DNA from 4 places in the Streptomyces sp. NPDC000151 genome. Region 1 is predicted to be linked to each of the others. Evidence: riboswitches for the same ligand, from Rfam matches in the RefSeq annotation. Region 1 holds a riboswitch; each other region holds the start of a gene.
What was found. Region 1 has a riboswitch for cobalamin ahead of cobN (cobaltochelatase subunit CobN). Riboswitches for the same ligand answer to the same signal wherever they lie in the genome.
Positions count from the first base shown of each region.

Region 1 (5,077 bases):
CGCCGCCAGGTCGCGCAGCCGGGCGTCGGCGGTGGGGCCGTCGAGGCCGGGCACGACCACGCCGCGCCACGGGGTCAGCCGTACTTCACCGGCGCCGTCCGCGCGGGCCGCGTCGGCCAGCAGCCGCCACTGGTCGGCGGTCAGGGTGCCGAGGGGGGCGAGGACGGACAGCGCCCGGTGGCCGACGGGGCCGTCGACGATCCCGGGGGCGGGCGCCGCCTCCGTAGGCAGCGAGGCGCTCGCCACATACGTGCAGGGAATGCCGGCCGTCTCCAGTCGGCGGGCCGTCGTGCGCACCAACGGGCCCGCGCCGTCCGGCAGATCGCGCACCCGCCACGTACGGGAGCCGATCTCCGCCGCCGCCTCCAGGAACACCTCGGCCGCGCACAGCGCGCCCCGAGGAGCGTCGGCACCGCGCACCCGAAGGGCGCCGTCCGCCGCCCCCACGTGCAGCAGCGCGTCGCCCCCCGAGGCGATCAATGTCACATCCGCCCCCAGCGCCGCCATGTCCCCGCGCCCGTCGTCCAGCGCGAACAGGAAGCGTCCGGAGAGCGCGGTCGCGGCCTCGCTCGCGCACAACAGGCCGTCCAGGGCGCGCAACCAGGGGCGTACGTCCGCGTGTCCGGCGCCGTCGAGGCCGGACAGCGGGGAGGCGACGACGTTGCGTACCCGTTCGTGGCGGTACGAGGGCAGCAGTCCGGCCGCGTCGAGCAGGCCCGCCAGGGCCGCGCCGCAGTCGCCGTCCAGGCCGCGCAATTGCACATTCCCGCGCGAGGTGAGGTGCAGCGCGCCGTCCCCGAGGCGGACCGCCGCGTCGGCCAGCGCGGCCGCCTGAGGAGCGGTCAGTACGCCGCCGGGCACCCGGACGCGGGCCAGCGCACCGTCGTCCGCCATGTGCAGCCGCAAAGTGCCCGGGCAGGCGTCGGAGCGAACCGGTATGGGGGGTTCGTCCCGAGGTGGAGGGTTGGTCGCCGTGGGCATGGCGGCGAGCATACCGACCCCGTCCCGGGCGTCCGCCCCGCGCTCGGGGAGCGGCCCTTACTATGCTCACGGCGGGCCATCCGGTCCGTCATCATCGCCGGCGACGGCGACAGGGGAGGAAGCCCGGTGCGAATCCGGCGCGGTCCCGCCACTGTGAGCCCGGCCCCAGCGGCCGGGTGAGCCAGGAACTCCCCTTCCCCAGCACTCGGCTCCGCCCGGGCGGGGGAGATCCATTCCGACACCGCCCGGGGCGCGGACCCCGAGGAAGGCCCGACGCCGCATGCTGCATTCGTCCGAGGACAGCGCCCCCGAGCACCGCAGGATCCTGCTCCTGTCGACCTCCGACACCGATCTGCTCAGCGCCCGCGCGGCGAGCGGTCCGGTCGGCTACCGCTTCGCCAACCCCGCCCGGCTGGACCTCGACGAGCTGCCCGGCCTGCTGGACGGCTGCGACCTGGTCGTCGTACGCCTCCTCGGCGGTATCCGCGCCTGGCAGGAGGGCCTGGACCAGCTGCTCGCCGACGGCCGCCCCGTCGTCGTGCTCACCGGCGAACAGGCCCCCGACGCCCAGCTGATGGCCGCCTCGACCGTCCCGGTCGGCATCGCCGCCGAGGCGCACGCCTACCTCGCGCACGGCGGCCCGGCCAACCTGGAGCAGCTGGCCCGCTTCCTCTCCGACACCGTGCTGCTGACCGGCCACGGCTTCGAGCCGCCGGCCGCCGCGCCCTCCTGGGGCCCGCTGGAGCGCACGGCCCGTAAGGACGTCGCCCCGGACGCCCCCACGGTTGCGGTGCTCTACTACCGCGCCCACCACATGAGCGGGAACACCGCCTTCGTGGACGCGCTGTGCGGCGCGATCGAGGACGCGGGCGCCCGCCCGCTGCCGCTGTACGTCGCCTCCCTGCGCGCCCCCGAGCCCGAGCTGATCGACGCGCTGCGCGCCGTCGACGTGATCGTCACCACGGTGCTCGCGGCAGGCGGCACCAAGCCCGCGACGGCCTCGGCCGGCGGCGACGACGAGTCCTGGGACGCGGGGGCCCTCACCGGCCTGGACGTGCCGGTGCTGCAGGCGCTCTGCCTGACCGGTTCGCGCGCCGACTGGGAGGAGAACGACGAGGGCGTCTCGCCGCTGGACGCGGCCAGCCAGATCGCCGTGCCCGAGTTCGACGGCCGCCTGATCACCGTGCCGTTCTCCTTCAAGGAGATCGACGAGGACGGCCTCCCGGCGTACGTCGCCGACCCCGAGCGCGCGTCGCGGGTCGCCGGCATCGCCGTACGCCACGCCCGGCTGCGCCACATCGCGCCCGCCGACAAGCGGGTGGCGCTGGTGCTCTCCGCGTACCCGACCAAGCACTCCCGCATCGGCAACGCGGTCGGCCTGGACACCCCCGCCTCCGCCGTCGAGCTGCTGCGCCGCCTCCGGGAGGAGGGGTACGACTTCGGGCCCGAGGAGGAGATCCCCGGCCTGGTCTCCGGCGACGGCGACGAGCTGATCCGCGCGCTCATCGAGGCCGGCGGCCACGACCAGGACTGGCTCACCGAGGAGCAGCTGGCCCGCAACCCCGTCCGCATCCCGGCCGCCGACTACAAGCGCTGGTACGCGACCCTCCCCGCCGAGCTGCGCAAGTCCGTCGAGGAGCACTGGGGCCCGGCGCCCGGCGAGATGTTCCTCGACCGCAGCCGCAACCCCGAGGGCGACATCGTGCTGGCCGCGCTGCGCCGCGGCAATCTGCTGATCCTCATCCAGCCGCCGCGCGGCTTCGGCGAGAACCCGATCGCGATCTACCACGACCCCGATCTGCCGCCCTCGCACCACTACTTGGCGGCCTACCGCTGGATCGCCGCCGCTGCCGAGGACGGCGGCTTCGGCGCCGACGCCATGATCCACCTGGGCAAGCACGGCAACCTGGAGTGGCTGCCCGGCAAGAACGCGGGTCTCTCCGCGGCCTGCGGCCCGGACGCAGCCCTCGGCGACCTCCCCCTCATCTACCCGTTCCTGGTCAACGACCCGGGCGAGGGCACCCAGGCCAAGCGCCGTGTCCACGCCACCCTCGTCGACCACCTCGTACCGCCGATGGCCCGCGCCGATTCGTACGGCGACATCGCGCGCCTGGAGCAGCTGCTCGACGAGTACGCGCAGATCTCGTCCATGGACCCGGCCAAGCTGCCCGCCATCCGCGCGCAGATCTGGACCCTCATCCAGGCCGCCCGGCTCGACCACGACCTCGGTCTGGAGGACCGCCCGGACGACGACGGCTTCGACGACTTCCTGCTGCACATCGACGGCTGGCTGTGCGAGGTCAAGGACGCCCAGATCCGCGACGGGCTGCACGTACTGGGCGGCGCGCCGGCCGGCGCGCCCCGCGTCGACCTGGTCCTCGCGATCCTGCGCGCCCGGCAGATCTGGGGCGGTACTTCCGCCCTGCCCGGCCTGCGCGAGGCGCTCGGCCTGGACGAGTCCGCGGCCACCCGCACCACCGCCGACGCCGCAGAGGAGCAGGCCCGCACCCTGGTCCAGGCGATGGAGGACGCGGGCTGGGACCCGGCGGCGGTGGCCGACGTGGCCGCCGACCACGGGCAGCAGGTCGCCGACATCCTCGACTTCGCCGCCCGCGAGGTCATCCCGCGCCTCGCCGGCACCACCGCCGAACTCGACCACGTCGTGCACGCCCTGAAGGGCGGCTTCGTGCCGGCGGGCCCCTCCGGCTCGCCGCTGCGCGGCCTGGTCAACGTCCTGCCGACCGGCCGCAACTTCTACTCCGTCGACCCCAAGGCCGTCCCCTCGCGGCTCGCCTGGGAGACCGGACAGGCGCTCGCCGACTCGCTGCTGGAGCGGTACAGGACCGACAACGGCGACTGGCCCACCTCGGTCGGCCTGTCCCTGTGGGGCACGAGCGCGATGCGCACCGCGGGCGACGACGTGGCGGAGGCCCTCGCGCTGCTCGGCGTCCGCCCCGTCTGGGACGACGCCTCGCGCCGCGTGACCGGCCTGGAGCCGGTCCCGCTCGCCGAGCTGGGCCGCCCCCGCATCGACGTCACCCTGCGCATCTCCGGCTTCTTCCGGGACGCCTTCCCGCACACCATCGGCCTGCTGGACGACGCGGTACGCCTGGTGGCCGGCCTCGACGAGCCCGCCGACCAGAACTTCGTACGGGCGCACGCGCAGGCCGACCTCGCCGAGCACGGTGACGAACGCCGCGCCACCACCCGTATCTTCGGCTCCCGCCCGGGGACGTACGGCGCGGGCCTGCTCCAGCTCATCGACTCGCGCGACTGGCGCACCGACGCCGACCTCGCGGAGGTCTACACGGTGTGGGGCGGCTACGCGTACGGCCGCGGCCTGGACGGCTGCTCGGCCCGCGAGGAGATGGAGACGGCGTACAAGCGCATCGCCGTCGCCGCGAAGAACACCGACACCCGCGAGCATGACATCGCGGACTCGGACGACTACTTCCAGTACCACGGCGGCATGGTGGCCACCGTGCGCGCGCTGAAGGGCACGGCACCGGAGGCGTACATCGGCGACTCCACCCGACCGGAGACCGTCCGCACCCGCACCCTGGTCGAGGAGACCTCCCGCGTCTTCCGTGCCCGCGTGGTGAACCCCAAGTGGATCGAGGCGATGCGCCGCCACGGCTACAAGGGCGCCTTCGAACTGGCCGCGACGGTCGACTACCTCTTCGGGTACGACGCGACCACGGGCGTCGTCGCCGACTGGATGTACGACAAGCTCACCCAGGCCTACGTCATGGACCCGGAGAACCGCGCGTTCCTCCAGGAGGCGAACCCCTGGGCGCTGCACGGCATCGCCGAACGGCTCCTGGAGGCGGAGTCGCGCGGCATGTGGGCCGAGCCCGACCCCGCCGCGCTCGAAGCGCTCCGCGAGATCTACCTGGAGACGGAGGGCGACCTGGAGGGCGACGGCTGAGCCCGGCCTCGTCGTATCGTGGGGGAGGGCGCTTCGCCCCTCCCCCACGCCTCCCGTACGCCCCCGCCCGACGCCGGGCGTGCCCGAATACGACAGGTCCCCTCCTCCTTGTCCTCCCCTGCGCTCTCCCCGGCCGCCCGGCTGCGCGGCTTCCGTCCGCCGTGGCTG
Region 1 covers NZ_JBEPFC010000043.1:24,101-29,177, reverse strand. Annotated here, with positions in the region: gene cobG (precorrin-3B synthase) at 1-993, opposite strand, end outside; cobalamin riboswitch at 1,037-1,192, shown strand; gene cobN (cobaltochelatase subunit CobN) at 1,262-4,909, shown strand; gene ABT381_RS15155 (SulP family inorganic anion transporter) at 5,018-5,077, shown strand, end outside.

Region 2 (5,077 bases), on a different contig from region 1:
GATCCTCGTCTACCCGTTGATCTTCACGTTCCTGCCGCGGCTGTGGTCGGTGTCGCACAAGCACGGGTACGTCACCACCTCGGACTTCGTGCGCGGCCGCTTCGGCTCCAAGGCCCTGTCGCTGGCCGTCGCGCTCACCGGCATCCTCGCCACGATGCCGTACATCGCGCTGCAACTCGTGGGCATCCAGGCGGTCCTGGACGTGATGGGCGTCGGCGGCGGCGAGAGCACGAACTGGTTCATCAAGGACCTGCCGCTGCTGATCGCCTTCGGCGTGCTGGCCGCGTACACCTACTCCTCCGGGCTGCGCGCGCCCGCGCTGATCGCGTTCGTCAAGGACGGCCTGATCTACCTCGTCATCGCGGTGGCGATCATCTACATCCCGATCAAGCTGGGCGGCTTCGAGCACATCTTCCACACGGCGGGCGACGCCTTCGCGCAGACGAACCCGGCCACCGGCAAGCCGCGCGGCGAGCTGGCGAGCGGCCCCAACGCGCAGTGGGCGTACGGGACGCTGGCGCTCGGCTCGGCGCTGGCGCTGTTCATGTACCCGCACTCGATCACGGCCACGCTCTCCTCGCGCAGCCGTAACGTGATCCGCCGCAACACCACCATCCTGCCGCTGTACTCGCTGATGCTCGGCCTGCTCGCGCTGCTGGGCTTCATGGCGATCGCGGCCGGGATCAAGGTGCAGAACGGGCAGCTGGCGATCCCGCAGCTGTTCGAGAACATGTTCCCCGACTGGTTCACGGGCGTGGCGTTCGCCGCGATCGGCATCGGCGCGCTGGTGCCCGCCGCGATCATGTCGATCGCCGCGGCGAACCTCTTCACCCGCAACATCTACAAGGACTTCCTCAAGCCGGGCGCCACGCCCGCGCAGGAGCACAAGGTCGCCAAGCTGGTGTCGCTGCTGGTGAAGGTCGGCGCGCTGGCGTTCGTCCTGACGATGGACAAGACGGTGGCGATCAACTTCCAGCTGCTGGGCGGCATCTGGATCCTGCAGACCATGCCGGCGCTGGTGGGCGGCCTGTTCACCCGCTGGTTCCACCGCTGGGCGCTGCTCGCCGGCTGGGCGGTCGGCATGGTGTACGGCACGGTCGCGGCGTACGGCGTGGCGAGCCCCACGCAGAAGCACTTCGGCGGCTCGAACGCGGAGATCCCCGGGATCGGCGAGATCGGCTACATCGGCCTGACCGCGTTCGTGCTCAACGTCCTGGTGACGGTGGTCCTGACGGTCGTCCTGCGGGCCGTGAAGGCCCCTGCCGGCATCGACGAGACCTCGCCCGAGGACTACACGGCGGACGCCGGTGACAAGGGCGTCCAGGTGGACCTGCCGCCGGCCACGGCGGGCGCCGCCCACTAGGTCGTGACCGCAGAGTCCCGCCTGAGCTCATGACGGCCGACGGGCCGCCGGTGGAAACCGGCGGCCCGTTGTCGTACCCCCGGTGCACACTGAGCGCATGGATCCCATGGACATCGTGGTCAGGCGGATACGTACGGAGGAGCACGCGTGGCTGGGCGAGATCACGGCCCAGGCGTATCTCGGTGACGGGCTGCTCGACTTCGGGGAGGACGACGGCTATCTGCCCCTGCTGCGGGACGTGGCGCGGCGGGCCGCCGAGGCGGAGGTGCTGGTGGCCGTGGCGGACGGCGAGGTGCTGGGCGGGGTGACGTTCGTGCCGGCGGGCGGTCCGTGGGCGGACATCGCGCGGCCGGGCGAGGCGGAGTTCCGGATGCTGGCGGTCGCGAAGGAGGCACGCGGCAGAGGCGCGGGCGAGGCGCTGGTGCGCGCGTGTCTGGAACGTGCGCGGGAGACCGAGGGCTGCGCACGTCTCGTGCTGTCCTCCCAGCGCTCGATGCTCAGCGCGCACCGCATCTACCGTCGCCTGGGGTTCACGCGGACCCCGGACCGCGACTGGCATCCGATACCGGACGCCGGCCCGCTGCTGACGTTCGCCCGGGAGCTGACGCCTTCGCAGGGGTGACCATCCGTGCGTACGGCTGCACGGACAGCAGCGTCGCGACACAAGATATGGGAACGCTCGCGCGGGGCGACACAAGATGTATGCTCGTGCTCGCTGTCGCCGCAGGGGAATCCGGTGCGAATCCGGAACTGTCCCGCAACGGTGTGCTGAGTGGGCATTTGTGCCGCGCTCGCCGAGTCCGAGGACCTGCCGACGGTACGTCCGTATCCGTTCCGGTGCGGGCGTCGAGACGTCCGGGCTCCGTGGGATGGGCCGGTGGACGCTGCGTGGTGTGCCCGCGTGCCCGGCAGGGCTCCGGCGCGGCTGCCCGTACGCCTCCGACCGCCCTCCCCCGGCCCCAGCCGAGTGAGGAGAGCACAAGGTGACCATCGCGCCAGCGGAGTCAGCACAAGAGGCGCAGGCGGCACAGGAGAAGCGGGCGGCACAGGAGGCGCGGGCGACGACCGCGCGGCCCGACGACGGCCCCGGTACGGCCCTGCTGCGCACCCTGACCGACCTCACCGCCGACCTGCCGGCCACCGACCCGGGCAAGGTCGCCGCGGCCGCGCTGCGCGGCCGGCACGCCGGCTCGGACGCGGCGGAGCTGCGCGAGCTGGCGATGGAGGCCGCGGCCGGGCTGATCGGCGATGAGCCGCAGTACTCCAAGCTGGCCGCCCGGCTGCTGACCGCCGCGGTCGCCGAGGAGGCCGCGAGCCAGGGCGCGACGGGCTTCGCCGCCTCGGTCGCCACGGGGCACCGCGAGGGTCTGATCGCCGACGGCACGGCGGAGTTCGTCCGGACGCACGCCGCCACGCTGGACGCGCTGGTCGAGGCGGCCCTCCAGGACGGCGCCGACGACCGCTTCGGCTACTTCGGCCTGCGCACGGTCTACTCCCGCTACCTCCTCCGGCACCCGATCACCCGCAAGGTCATCGAGACCCCGCAGCACTTCCTGCTGCGCGTGGCCTGCGGCCTGGCCGAGGACCACTCGGACCGCGCCGTCCAGGACGTCGCCGCGCTGTACGCGCTGACCAGCACGCTCTCCTACCTGCCCTCCTCCCCCACGCTCTTCAACTCCGGCACCCGCCACCCGCAGATGTCCTCCTGCTATCTGCTGGACTCGCCGCTGGACGAGCTGGACTCGATCTACGACCGCTACCACCAGGTCGCGCGCCTCTCGAAGCACGCGGGCGGCATCGGCCTCTCGTACTCCCGGGTGCGCGCCCGCGGTTCGCTGATCCGCGGCACCAACGGGCACTCCAACGGCATCGTGCCGTTCCTGCGGACCCTCGACGCGAGTGTCGCCGCGGTGAACCAGGGCGGCCGCCGCAAGGGCGCCGCCTGCGTGTATCTGGAGACCTGGCACGCGGACATCGAGGAGTTCCTGGAGCTGCGCGACAACACCGGTGAGGAGGCGCGGCGTACGCACAACCTGAACATCGCGCACTGGATCCCGGACGAGTTCATGCGCCGGGTCGAGGCGGACCAGGACTGGTCGCTGTTCTCGCCGGCGGACGCGCCGGAGCTGGTGGACCTGTGGGGCGCGGAGTTCGACGCCGCGTACCGGCAGGCGGAGGCCGACGGAAAAGCGATCAAGGCCGTCCCCGCGCGGACGCTGTACGCCCGCATGATGCGGACCCTGGCGCAGACCGGCAATGGCTGGATGACCTTCAAGGACGCCGCCAACCGCACCGCGAACCAGACCGCCGAGCCGGGCCGGGTCGTGCACTCCTCGAACCTGTGCACGGAGATCCTGGAGGTCACGGACGACGGCGAGACGGCCGTCTGCAACCTCGGCTCCGTCAACCTCGCCGCGCACCTGGGCGCGGACGGCGAGCTGGACTGGGCCAAGCTGGACGCCACGGTCCGGACGGCCGTCACCTTCCTCGACCGCGTCGTGGACATCAACTTCTACCCGACCGAGCAGGCCGGCGCGTCCAACTCCCGCTGGCGACCGGTGGGACTGGGCCTGATGGGCCTCCAGGACGTGTTCTTCCGGCTGCGCTTGCCGTTCGACTCCCCCGAGGCGCGCGAGCTGTCCACCCGTATCTCCGAGCGGATCATGCTCGCCGCGTACGAGGCGTCCGCCGACCTCGCCGAGCGGCACGGCCCGCACCCGAACTGGGCGGCGACCCGCACCGCCCGCGGCGTGCTGCACCCCGACCACTACCCCAATGCCGAGCCCCGCTGGGCCGACCGCTGGGCCGCGCTGCGCACCCGTATCGCGGCGACCGGCATGCGAAACTCACTCCTTCTGGCGATCGCCCCCACCGCGACCATCGCCTCCATCGCGGGCGTGTACGAGTGCATCGAGCCGCAGGTCTCCAACCTTTTCAAGCGCGAGACGCTGAGCGGGGAGTTCCTGCAGGTCAACGCGTACCTGATCGAGGAGCTCAAGGCGCTGGGCCTGTGGGACGCGCGGACCCGTGACGCGCTGCGCGAGGCCAACGGCTCGGTCCAGGACCTGGAATGGGTGCCGGAGGACGTCCGCGCGCTGTACCGCACGGCCTGGGAGGTCCCGCAGCGCGCGCTGATCGACATGGCCGCCGACCGCACTCCCTACCTGGACCAGAGCCAGTCCCTGAACCTCTTCATGGCGGCGCCCACCATCGGCAAGCTCAGCTCGATGTACGCCTACGCGTGGAAGCGCGGCATCAAGACCACGTACTACCTGCGGTCCCGCCCGGCGACCCGGATCGCGCAGTCCGCGCGCGGCACGGCCGCCGCCGCCCCCGTACCCCAGCAGGCGACCGACCCCGAGGCGATCGCCTGCTCCCTGGAGAACCCCGAGTCCTGCGAGGCATGCCAGTAATGACCACCGCACCCGAGAGCGCCGCCGCCACCCACACCGTCGGCGCGACGCACAAGAACCTCCTCGACCCGGGCTTCGAGCTGACGCTGCGTCCGATGCGGTACCCGGACTTCTACGACCGCTACCGCGACGCGATCAAGAACACCTGGACCGTGGAGGAGGTCGACCTCCACTCCGACGTGGCCGACCTCGCCAAGCTGTCGCCGGGCGAGCAGCACCTGATCGGCCGGCTGGTCGCCTTCTTCGCGACCGGCGACTCGATCGTGTCGAACAACCTGGTCCTCACTCTCTACAAGCACAT
Region 2 covers NZ_JBEPFC010000032.1:44,648-49,724, forward strand. Annotated here, with positions in the region: gene mctP (monocarboxylate uptake permease MctP) at 1-1,363, shown strand, start outside; gene ABT381_RS12725 (GNAT family N-acetyltransferase) at 1,470-1,985, shown strand; cobalamin riboswitch at 2,062-2,193, shown strand; gene ABT381_RS12730 (ribonucleoside-diphosphate reductase subunit alpha) at 2,347-4,776, shown strand; gene ABT381_RS12735 (ribonucleotide-diphosphate reductase subunit beta) at 4,776-5,077, shown strand, end outside.
Region 2: another riboswitch for cobalamin. It lies ahead of ABT381_RS12730 (ribonucleoside-diphosphate reductase subunit alpha); the one in region 1 lies ahead of cobN (cobaltochelatase subunit CobN).

Region 3 (5,077 bases), on a different contig from region 1:
CAGGGAGCAATACCCCGGCGCCGCCCGAGTACGGCACGGCGGGCCGGTGGAGACCGGCCCGCCGGGAGTGCGTCACCACACCAGCGCGTCGGCCGGGTTGTCCTGCCAGTACGTCACCTTGGCGGCACCGGGCTGGATGAAGACCGGGCCACCCTTGACGGTGACGGACTTCAGGGCGACGTCCTTGGCGACCGCCACCTCGATGCTGCCGGTCTTGAAGCCCTTCTCCGACGAGTCGGCGGCGGAGAGGGTCAGACCCGCGTAGGCGGTCTCGCCGGGGGCGAGGGTGACCACGGCCTGCGGCTCGGAGCCGTCGACGACCGGGGTGACCGCCTGCTGGTCCTTGTGGAGCCGCAGGAGGGGGTAGGTCTCGGCCGAGAAGTCGCAGGTCTTCTTCGAGGTGTTGGTGGCCTTGATCAGGACGTGGTTGATCGGGCGGCTGACGGTGCCGGCCTCGAACTTCAGCGCCGATGCCGTGCAGGGCGCGGGCCGGGCGGCGGCCGGCCGCGCGGACTGGGCGAGGGCCGGGCCGGCGGTGGCGGCCAGCGCGCCGACGGCGATGAGGGAGGCGACGGCGGCCTTGACGGTCTTCTTCGAGGTCTTCTTCGACATGGTGGGTTCCCCCGTGAGTGGTGACTGCGACGGCTGGTGGTGAGGCGGCCGGCTGGTCCCTCCGGCACGACATCCACTCTGCCCGGGTGGGCTATTGGTCCACTAACGTCCGGCTAATGCCACCCACCTGCCGCTAAATGCGGCGGAGCCGGGCAGCTGAAACAGCCACCCGGCTCCGCGCGCCGCTCGGCCCTGGGCGCGAGCGGTACTGATCACATCGTCGAGGTGTCGATCACGAAGCGGTAGCGGACGTCGCTCGCCTGCACCCGGCGGTACGCGTCGTTGATCTGCTCGGCGGAGATCACCTCGATCTCCGCGCCGATCCCGTGCGCGGCGCAGAAGTCCAGCATCTCCTGGGTCTCGGGGATGCCGCCGATCATCGAACCGGCCATCGCCTTGCTGCCGCCCAGCAGGGAGAACGGCGAGAGGCCGAGCGCGCCCTCGGGCGCGCCGACCTGCACCATCGTGCCGTGCACGCGGAGCAGCGAGAGGTAGGCGTCCACGTCCAGGTCGGCGGAGACGGTGTTGATGATCAGGTCGAAGCGGCCCGTCAGCTCCTGGAAGGTGGCCGGGTCGGAGGTCGCGTAGTAGTGGCTCGCGCCCAGCTTCAGCCCGTCGTCCTTCTTGCGGAGCGACTGGCTGAGCACGGTGACCTCGGCGCCCATGGCATGGGCGATCTTCACGGCCATGTGGCCGAGGCCGCCCAGGCCGACGACCGCGACCTTCTTGCCGGGGCCCGCGCCCCAGCGGGAGAGCGGCGAGTACACGGTGATGCCCGCGCACAGCAGCGGCGCGGCGGCGTCCAGGCCGATGCCCTCGGGGATGCGGAGGGCGAAGTCCTCGGAGACCACGACGTGGGTCGAGTAGCCGCCATAGGTCGGCTCGCCGTCCCGGCCGATGGCGTTGTACGTCTGTACGTTGCCCGTGCCGGTGCAGTGCTGCTCCAGACCGGCCTTGCAGTTGTCGCACTCCCGGCAGGAGTCGACCATGCAGCCGACGCCGACCCGGTCGCCGACCTGGTGGCGGGTGACCTCGGGGCCCACTGCGGAGACCACGCCGGCGATCTCGTGGCCCGGGACCATCGGGAAGATGGCCTGGCCCCAGTCCTCGTCCACCTGGTGGATGTCGGAGTGGCAGATCCCCGCGTACTTGATGTCGATCTCGATGTCGTGCGCGCCGAGCTCACGGCGCGGAATGGTGGTGCGCTCAAGCGGTGCCTTGGGCGCGGGTGCTGCATACGCGGTGACAGAGGTGTGTGTCATGCCATCAAGGCTGCGTCGGGACGAGAAGCGGAGCCAGAGCCCCCGTTTTCGTACGCACGCGGTTGGTACCACTGGTAGTGGCACCCTCACGCCCGCTCGGCCGGCCCGTACGGACGCGGCGGGCCGGATACTGGGCCTATGGACCAGCGCACCGAATTGAGCGAGTTTCTGCGCACCCGCCGCGCGCGTCTGCAGCCCGAGGACGTCGGACTGCCGCGGCCCAGCGGGCGGCGCCGGGTGCCGGGCCTGCGGCGGGAGGAGCTCGCGCAGCTGGCCGGGGTGAGCGTCGCGTATTACGTACGGCTCGAACAGGGCCACGGCCAGAACGTCTCCACGGCCGTACTGGACGCGATCGCCGGCGCCCTGCGGCTCAACGAGGCCGAGCGGGCCCACCTCAATCACCTGGTCAAGCCGAAGGCCAAGCGCTCGCGCGGCGCCGGGCGGCCGCAGCGGGTGCGGCCCGCGCTGCAGCAGCTGCTGGACGCGATGGAGGGGATTCCGGCGTATGTCGCGGGCCGCCGCCTGGACGTCATCGGCTGGAACCGCATGGCGTGCGCCCTGCTCGGCGACTACGCCGCGCTCCCGCCCGAGCAGCGGAACATCGCCTGGCAGGTCTTCCTGGACCCGGCAGCGCGCGAGCTCTACGTCGACTGGGAGAGCAAGGCCGCCGACATCGTCTCCTACCTCCGCCTGGACGCGGGCTGCCATCCCGACGACCCGCTGCTCGCCTCGCTGATCGGGGAGCTGTCGGTCAAGAGCGAGGAGTTCCGGCAGCTGTGGGCCACGCACGACGTGCAGGACAAGGGCTTCGGCGTGAAGCGGCTGCACCACCCGGTCGTCGGGCCGCTGACCCTGTCGTACGAGACGCTGCGGCTGCCCGCCGACCCGGACCAGCAGCTGATCGTCTACCACGCGGAGCCGGGCTCGGCCTCGGCGGAATCGCTGCGGCTGCTGGGCGACTGGGCGGCGGCGGACCCGGTTGCCGTAGAGCCGATGGCCGAGGACACCGCCCGGCGGCGGGACGGGGGAGGTTAGAGTGGCCGGGCCGTGGTGCTCGGGAAGACCGGTGAAGACCTACGGGTCCGATTCCGGAGCGGCCCTCGCCACTGTGATCGGGGAGCTACCGACCCATTCCCCGTGCGTGCACCGCGTACGTACGGGGGGCCACTGACCGCGGAGTGCGGACGGGAAGGCCGGGGCGGGCGCGTCCTCCTCCACGCTCTTGACGAGCGGGGAGGAGATCCTCGTAAGCCAGGAGACCGGCCACGGCATCTCACGAACTGATTCCACGAGGTGCTGGAGCGTGATGGCCGGATGACCGTGCCCACTCATACCCCCACGTCCGCCGATCTGTCGCAGTTCCGCTGGCAGCGGCGCGACACCGTCCGTACGGCCGGCCTGCTGGCGGTCATAGCCGCTTTGCACATCGTCGCGTTCGGTGTGCTGTTCCTGCTCGTCGTGCCCGGCCACTACACCGTCGGCACACAGGTGTTCGGCGTGGGCCTGGGCGTCACCGCGTACACCCTCGGCATGCGGCACGCGTTCGACGCGGACCACATCGCCGCGATCGACAACACCACCCGCAAGCTCATGGCCGACGGGAAGCGGCCGGTCTCGGTGGGCTTCTGGTTCGCGCTCGGCCACTCCAGCATGGTCGTGCTGATGGCCGCGCTGGTCTCGGGCGGCGCGGCGCTCGCGGGGACCCTGATGGACGAGGGCTCCCGTACGCACCAGGTGCTCGGCACGGTCGGCACCACCGTCTCCGGGGCCTTCCTCTACCTCATCGCCGCCCTCAACCTGATCGCGCTGGCCGGCATCTGGCGGGTCTTCCGCGCCATGCGGGCCGGGGAGTACGACGAGTCGGAGCTGGAGCGGCAGCTGGACTCGCGCGGCTTCATGAACCGGGTGCTCGGCCGGTTCACCAGGACCATCACGCGGCCGGGCCAGATGTACCCGATCGGGCTGCTCCTCGGCCTCGGCTTCGACACCGCGACCGAGGTGACGCTGATGGTGATGGCGGGCAGCGGCGCCGCGTCCGGGCTGCCCTGGTACGCGGTCCTGTGCCTGCCGCTGCTGTTCGCGGCCGGGATGAGCCTCTTCGACACCCTCGACGGCACGTTCATGAACTTCGCGTACCAGTGGGCGTTCTCCAACCCGGTGCGCAAGGTCTACTACAACCTCACGATCACCGGCCTGTCCATCGCCGTGGCCCTCTTCATCGGCACCATCGAGCTGGTGACCGTGCTGCACGACAAGCTCGGCCTGAAGGACGCGGTCACCGACCGGATCTCCGGCCTGGACCTGGACAACGTCGGCTACCTCATCGTCGGCCTCTTCGTCGTCGTCTGGGCGGCGGCGATCGCCTACTGGCGGCTGTCGGGCGTCGAACAGCGGTGGGCGGCGCGGGTGGCCGCCCCTTCGGAGGGCTGAGCGCGCACGCCCCGGGCGGCGGGCCGCGCGGCCCTACTTGCCGGCCGCCTTCTTCGCCGCCCGCTTCATCTGCTGCTTGTACGCCCGGACCTCGGCCAGCGACTCGGGGCCCGTGATGTCGGCGACCGAGCGGTGCGAGCCCTCCTCGCCGTACGGCCCCGCGGCCTCGCGCCAGCCCTCGGGGCGCACGCCGAACTGCTTGCCGAGGAGGGCCAGGAAGATCTGTGCCTTCTGCTTGCCGAAGCCGGGCAGGTCGTTGAGGCGTTTCAGCAGCTCGGCGCCGGTTTCGGCGTCCCGCCACACGGCCTCGGCGTCCCCGTCGTAGTGCGTGACGAGGTACTGGCACAGCTGCTGCACCCGCTTGGCCATCGACCGCGGATAGCGGTGCACGGCCGGCTTGCGGGCCAGCAGCTCCTCGAACGCCTCCGGGTCCTGCGCCGCGATGGCCTGCGCGTCCAGGTCGTCCCCGGCCATCCGCCGGGCGATGGTGTACGGACCGGTGAACGCCCACTCCATCGGCACCTGCTGGTCCAGCAGCATGCCCACCAGCGCGGCGAGCGGACTGCGGCCGAGCAGTTCGTCGGCTTCCTCCTGCTGGGCGACCCGCATCCTCACGTTCATGTTCCGATGATCCCTTCCGGCGCCGCACCGCGCATATCCAGGCAAGCGTTTTCGTGCGACGATCCCGTCCATGCCGACACTGAGCGAACTGATCCCCGCCGAGGCCGTGCGGCTGGACGTGGCGGCGGCGGACTGGCAAGCGGCGGTACGGG
Region 3 covers NZ_JBEPFC010000063.1:12,914-17,990, reverse strand. Annotated here, with positions in the region: gene ABT381_RS19025 (DUF4232 domain-containing protein) at 73-612, opposite strand; gene ABT381_RS19020 (NAD(P)-dependent alcohol dehydrogenase) at 825-1,874, opposite strand; gene ABT381_RS19015 (helix-turn-helix domain-containing protein) at 2,013-2,909, shown strand; cobalamin riboswitch at 2,906-3,156, shown strand; gene nicT (Nickel transporter NicT) at 3,189-4,304, shown strand; gene ABT381_RS19005 (HhH-GPD-type base excision DNA repair protein) at 4,338-4,925, opposite strand; gene ABT381_RS19000 (PTS sugar transporter subunit IIAB) at 4,996-5,077, shown strand, end outside.
Region 3: another riboswitch for cobalamin. It lies ahead of nicT (Nickel transporter NicT); the one in region 1 lies ahead of cobN (cobaltochelatase subunit CobN).

Region 4 (5,077 bases), on a different contig from region 1:
ACGGAGAGGAAGCCGCCCTTGGTCTCGGCGATGGTGTACTGCGGCGCGCTGTGCAGCAGTGTGCCGCCGGCCAGCGCGAGGTCGGTCTCGCCGCGCAGCAGGCTCTGCCGGGCGAGGTGCAGGGCGACGAGGGAGGAGCTGCAGGCGGTGTCGAGGGAGACGCTGGGGCCGCGGAAGTCGAAGGCGTGCGAGACGCGGTTCGACACCATCGTCATCATGGTGCCGGTCGCGGTGTGTGCCGCCAGGAAGTCCGGGTCGGCGAAGTGCAGGATCTTGTAGTCCAGCGTGAACGCGCCGATGAACACGCCGATGTCGCGGCCCGCCAGGCCGGCCGGGCGCTGGCCGCCGTCCTCCAGGGCCTCCCAGGAGACCTCCAGGAGCTTGCGCTGCTGCGGGTCGAGGTGGGCGGCCTCGCGCGGGCTGATGCCGAAGAACGCCGGGTCGAATTCGTCGAAGCCGTCGATGTACCCGCCGCGGCCGCCGACCAGCCGCCCGGGCTTGGCCCGGTCCCGGCTGCCCAGGGTGGTGACGTCGTACCGGTCGGCCGGGGTCGGGACGATGCAGTCCCGGCCCTCGGCCAGGTTCCGCCAGAACGCCCGGTGGTCGTTGGCGTGGCCGGGCAGGCGGCAGCCGATGCCGATGATGGCGATCCGGTCACGGGCGGAATCAGGCATTTGACTCATAAGCGCACGATAAGGGGCGCGTGCGGCACATCTCGGCACTCTGCCTGACGACACGTCAGGTCAGCTTGTCGGACAGTCGGCCCGATACCCCCGACCTGTTCCGCGCGGGGCTGCCCGACGACACTCGGCACGGCGTACGCACACAGCGGGGGATGGCACGTGGACGGCGACAGGGCATAACCTGATCGCTGCAGCTGGTTCGCCCTGTCCGCCAGGCAGGCGCGTCGTAAGAGGGAACCCGGTGGGAATCCGGGACTGCCCCGCAGCGGTGAGCGGGAACGACCGCCGTCATACGCACTGGATCCGACCGGGTCCGGGAAGCGACGGCCAGTAGGTGTCTACCTTCGGGTGGACGTGCTCGTGAGTCCGAAGACCTGCCCGTTGCCCGCACGCGGCCCCCGTCGTGTGCGGTCCTTCCGGTGACCTCGAGGGCGGGTCGGCGTACAGCAGGGACGCGGCACACGAGTGCGTGGCGTCCCGTCCGCTGTGCACTCCCTTCGCGCTCTCGCCCGTCGCCGGGCGCTCGGAGACACGCTCGCGAAGGAGAGCAACGTGACCAGCAAGAACACCGCCACGGCCGTACGGGCCACCGTGTACGGCTATCCCCGGCAGGGGCCGGACCGGGAACTGAAGAAGGCGGTCGAGGGGTACTGGAAGGGCCGCGTCACCGCCGACGCGCTCCGGGAGACCGCCGCGGGACTGCGCCGCTCCGTCTGGGGGCAGCTGGCCGAGGCGGGCCTGCACGAGGTACCGACCGGCGACTTCTCGTACTACGACCACGTGCTGGACACCAGCGTCATGGTCGGCGCGATCCCCCGCCGGCACCGCGCCGCCGTCGAAACGGACGCCCTGGACGGGTACTTCGCCATGGCCCGCGGCACGCAGGACGCGGCGCCGCTGGAGATGACCAAGTGGTTCGACACCAACTACCACTACCTGGTGCCGGAGCTGGGCCCCGACACCGTCTTCGCCGCCGACTCCCGCAAGCAGGTCGCGGAGCTGAGCGAGGCCCGCGCGCTCGGCCACACCGCACGCCCCGTCCTGGTCGGCCCGGTCACCTATCTCCTGCTCGCCAAGCCGGCCCCCGGCGTGGACCCCGGCTTCGAGCCGCTGACCCTGCTCGACCGGCTGCTGCCCGTCTACGCCGAGGTCCTCGCCGACCTGCGCGCCGCCGGTGCCGAGTGGGTCCAGCTGGACGAACCGGCGCTCGTGCAGGACCGCACCCCGGCCGAACTGAACGCCGCGGCCCGCGCCTACCGCGACCTCGGCGCCCTCACCGACCGCCCGCAGCTCCTGGTCGCGACCTACTTCGGACGTCTCGGCGAGGCCCTGCCGGTACTGGCCAAGGCCCCCGTCGAGGGGCTGGCGCTGGACTTCACCGAGGCCGCGGCCGGCAATCTGGACGACCTGGCGGCGGCCGGCGGCCTGCCCGGCAAGCGGCTGATCGCGGGCGTCGTCAACGGCCGCAACGTGTGGATCGACGACCACGGGAAGTCACTCGCCACCCTCGGCACCCTGCTGGGCCTCGCCGACCGGGTGGACGTGGCGGCCTCCTGCTCGCTGCTGCACGTCCCGCTGGACGCGGCCGCCGAGCGCGACATCGACCCGCAGATCGCCCGCTGGCTCGCCTTCGCCCGGCAGAAGACCGCCGAGCTGGTCACCCTGGCCCGCGGGCTGACGCACGGCACCGGCATCATCGCCGCCGAACTGGCCGCCAACCGCGCCGACCTCGCCTCCCGTACCGGCGCCGCGCTCACCCACGACCCCGCCGTGCGCGCCCGCGCCGCGGCCGTCACCGCCGCCGACTGCCGGCGCTCCCAGCCCTACCCCGAGCGGTCCGCGGCCCAGCGCGCCCACCTCGGCCTGCCGCCGCTGCCGACCACCACCATCGGCTCCTTCCCGCAGACGTCCGCGCTGCGCACCGCACGCGCCGATCTGCGCGCGGGCCGGATCGACGAGGACGCGTACGAGGAGCGGATCGCGGCGGAGATCCGCGAGGTCGTCGCGTACCAGGAGAAGGCCGGGCTCGACGTCCTGGTGCACGGCGAGCCGGAACGCAACGACATGGTGCAGCACTTCGCCGAGCGGCTGACCGGCTACCTCGCCACCCGGCACGGCTGGGTCCAGTCCTACGGCACCCGCTACGTCCGCCCGCCGGTGCTGGCCGGCGACGTCTCCCGCCCGGAGCCGATGACGGTGCGCTGGACCCGGTACGCGCAGTCGCTCACCGGGCGGCCGGTCAAGGGCATGCTCACCGGTCCCGTCACGATGCTCGCCTGGTCCTTCGTCCGCGACGACCAGCCGCTCGCCGACACCGCGCGCCAGGTCGCGCTGGCGCTGCGCGACGAGGTGGCCGACCTGGAGGCGGCGGGCACCTCGGTTGTCCAGGTGGACGAGCCGGCGCTGCGCGAGACGCTCCCGCTGCGCGCCGCCGACCACGCCGCCTATCTGGCCTGGGCCACCGAGGCGTTCCGGCTCGCCACCGGCGGCGTGCGCCCCGACACCCAGATCCATACGCACATGTGCTACGCGGAATTCGGCGACATTCTCCCGGCCATCGACGACCTCGACGCCGACGTGATCAGCCTGGAGGCGGCCCGTTCCCACATGCGGGTGGCCGGTGAGCTGGCCGCCGCCGGTTATCCGCGCGAGGTCGGCCCGGGTGTGTACGACATCCACTCACCGCGCGTCCCGGACACCGACGAGATCGAGGCCCTGATCCGCGCGGCGCTGACGGCCGTCCCCGCGGAGCGGCTGTGGATCAACCCCGACTGCGGCCTGAAGACCCGGGGCTGGCCGGAGACGCGCACCTCACTGGAGAACCTGGTCGCGGCGGCCCATCGCGTCCGCCGGACGCGCACGGCGCGGGAGGACACCGCCTGACGCCTTCGAGGGCGCTGCCGGACTCAGCGATGCGCGCACCGACCTCGGTACCGGGGCGTGACTCGTGGGATGCTGGGGCCTCCATGGATCATGGCGAGCTTCGGGAGAGTACGGCAGCGTGATAGCAGCGACACGGCGGGCCTCCATCCGCACCTGGGACCGCTTCGCGGCGTCCGACCCGGGACTGCTGCGGCTGATGGCGGGGCTGCGGACGGTCGGCGCGATCGTGCTGGCCCTCGCCGTCCTCGCGCTGCTCGGTACGGACGTCACGCACATGGTCGCGGGCGCCATGGCGGCCATGGTCGCCACCTTCGCGATCAAGGAGAAGGAGGTGCGCGGCCAGGCCGTCACGCTCGCGTGCGGCCTGCCCGTCGCCCTCGCCGCGATGTCGCTGGGTGCGCTGCTGCACACCCGGATCATCGCCGGTGACGTCTTCTTCGTGCTGCTGATCTTCGGCGCGGTGTACGGGCGGCGGTTCGGCGACCGCGGCACGGCCCTCGGCCTGATGGGCTTCCAGGTCTACTTCGTCTCGCTGTTCGTCCAGGCCACCGTCGGCGCGCTGCCGGAGCTGTATCTGACGCTGGCCGTCGCGTTCGCGTGCAGCGCCGTCGTCCGTTTCGCCGTCGTACCGGAGACGCCCCAGCGCACCCTGGGGCGGCTCCGCGAGGCGTTCCGGGCGCGGCTCGCGCAGCTGCTGGCGGCCCAGCTCGAGCTGCTGGACGCCGGCCCCGACGACCTGGACAAGGTCCTGGACACGCTGCGGCGGCGCACGGCCCGGCTGCACGAGGCGGCCCTGATGATCCAGGGCCGGCTGGAGGAGGGGACCCGGGACGAGGCCACGGCGGCGCGGCTGCAGCGCCGCATCGCGGACGCCGAGATCGCCGCCGAGCGGCTGGGCGTGATCCTGCTGAACGCGCGCAGCGCCGAGCGTGCCGACACGATCACGATGCACCTGCCGCACGCGCCGGTGCCGGTCGCCGCCGACCGCGCGCCGGGCGAGGACGCCGAGACCCGCACCCTGCGCCGGGACCTGGGCGCACTGCATCTGCTGATCGCGCGCCGCGGTGCCGACGACCGCGGCATGGCCCTGGCCCACGTACGGAACCGGCTGCTCGGCTACCGCGACGAGGACAAGCTGCCGGCCGCCTCCCCCGCCGTCCAGGACGTCTTCCGCGGCATCGGTGAGGCCGCGCGCGCCGTGCTGGGTCTGCGGCTGGCGCTGGACGGGCCGCAGGACGCGTCCGACGACACGCCCGCGACGGCCCGCTCCCGCGAGGAGTTCGACGCCGAGGACGTCGCGATGGGCAGTCTCGAGGGCGCGTCGGAGGAGCAGGAGGCCGACGAGCGCACCGGGCTGAAGCGGCCCACCACCCGGGCCGCCTTCCAGGTCGCGGTGGGCTCGACGCTGGCCATCATCGGCGGCGAGTTCCTCTCCAGCCAGCGCTGGTACTGGGCGGTGCTGACCTGCTGGGTGGTCTTCCTCAACACCGCGTCGACGGGCGAGATCCTGG
Region 4 covers NZ_JBEPFC010000013.1:79,382-84,458, reverse strand. Annotated here, with positions in the region: partial or broken gene ABT381_RS06890 (condensation domain-containing protein) at 1-683, opposite strand, end outside; cobalamin riboswitch at 862-1,079, shown strand; gene metE (5-methyltetrahydropteroyltriglutamate--homocysteine S-methyltransferase) at 1,236-3,566, shown strand; gene ABT381_RS06880 (FUSC family protein) at 3,763-5,077, shown strand, end outside.
Region 4: another riboswitch for cobalamin. It lies ahead of metE (5-methyltetrahydropteroyltriglutamate--homocysteine S-methyltransferase); the one in region 1 lies ahead of cobN (cobaltochelatase subunit CobN).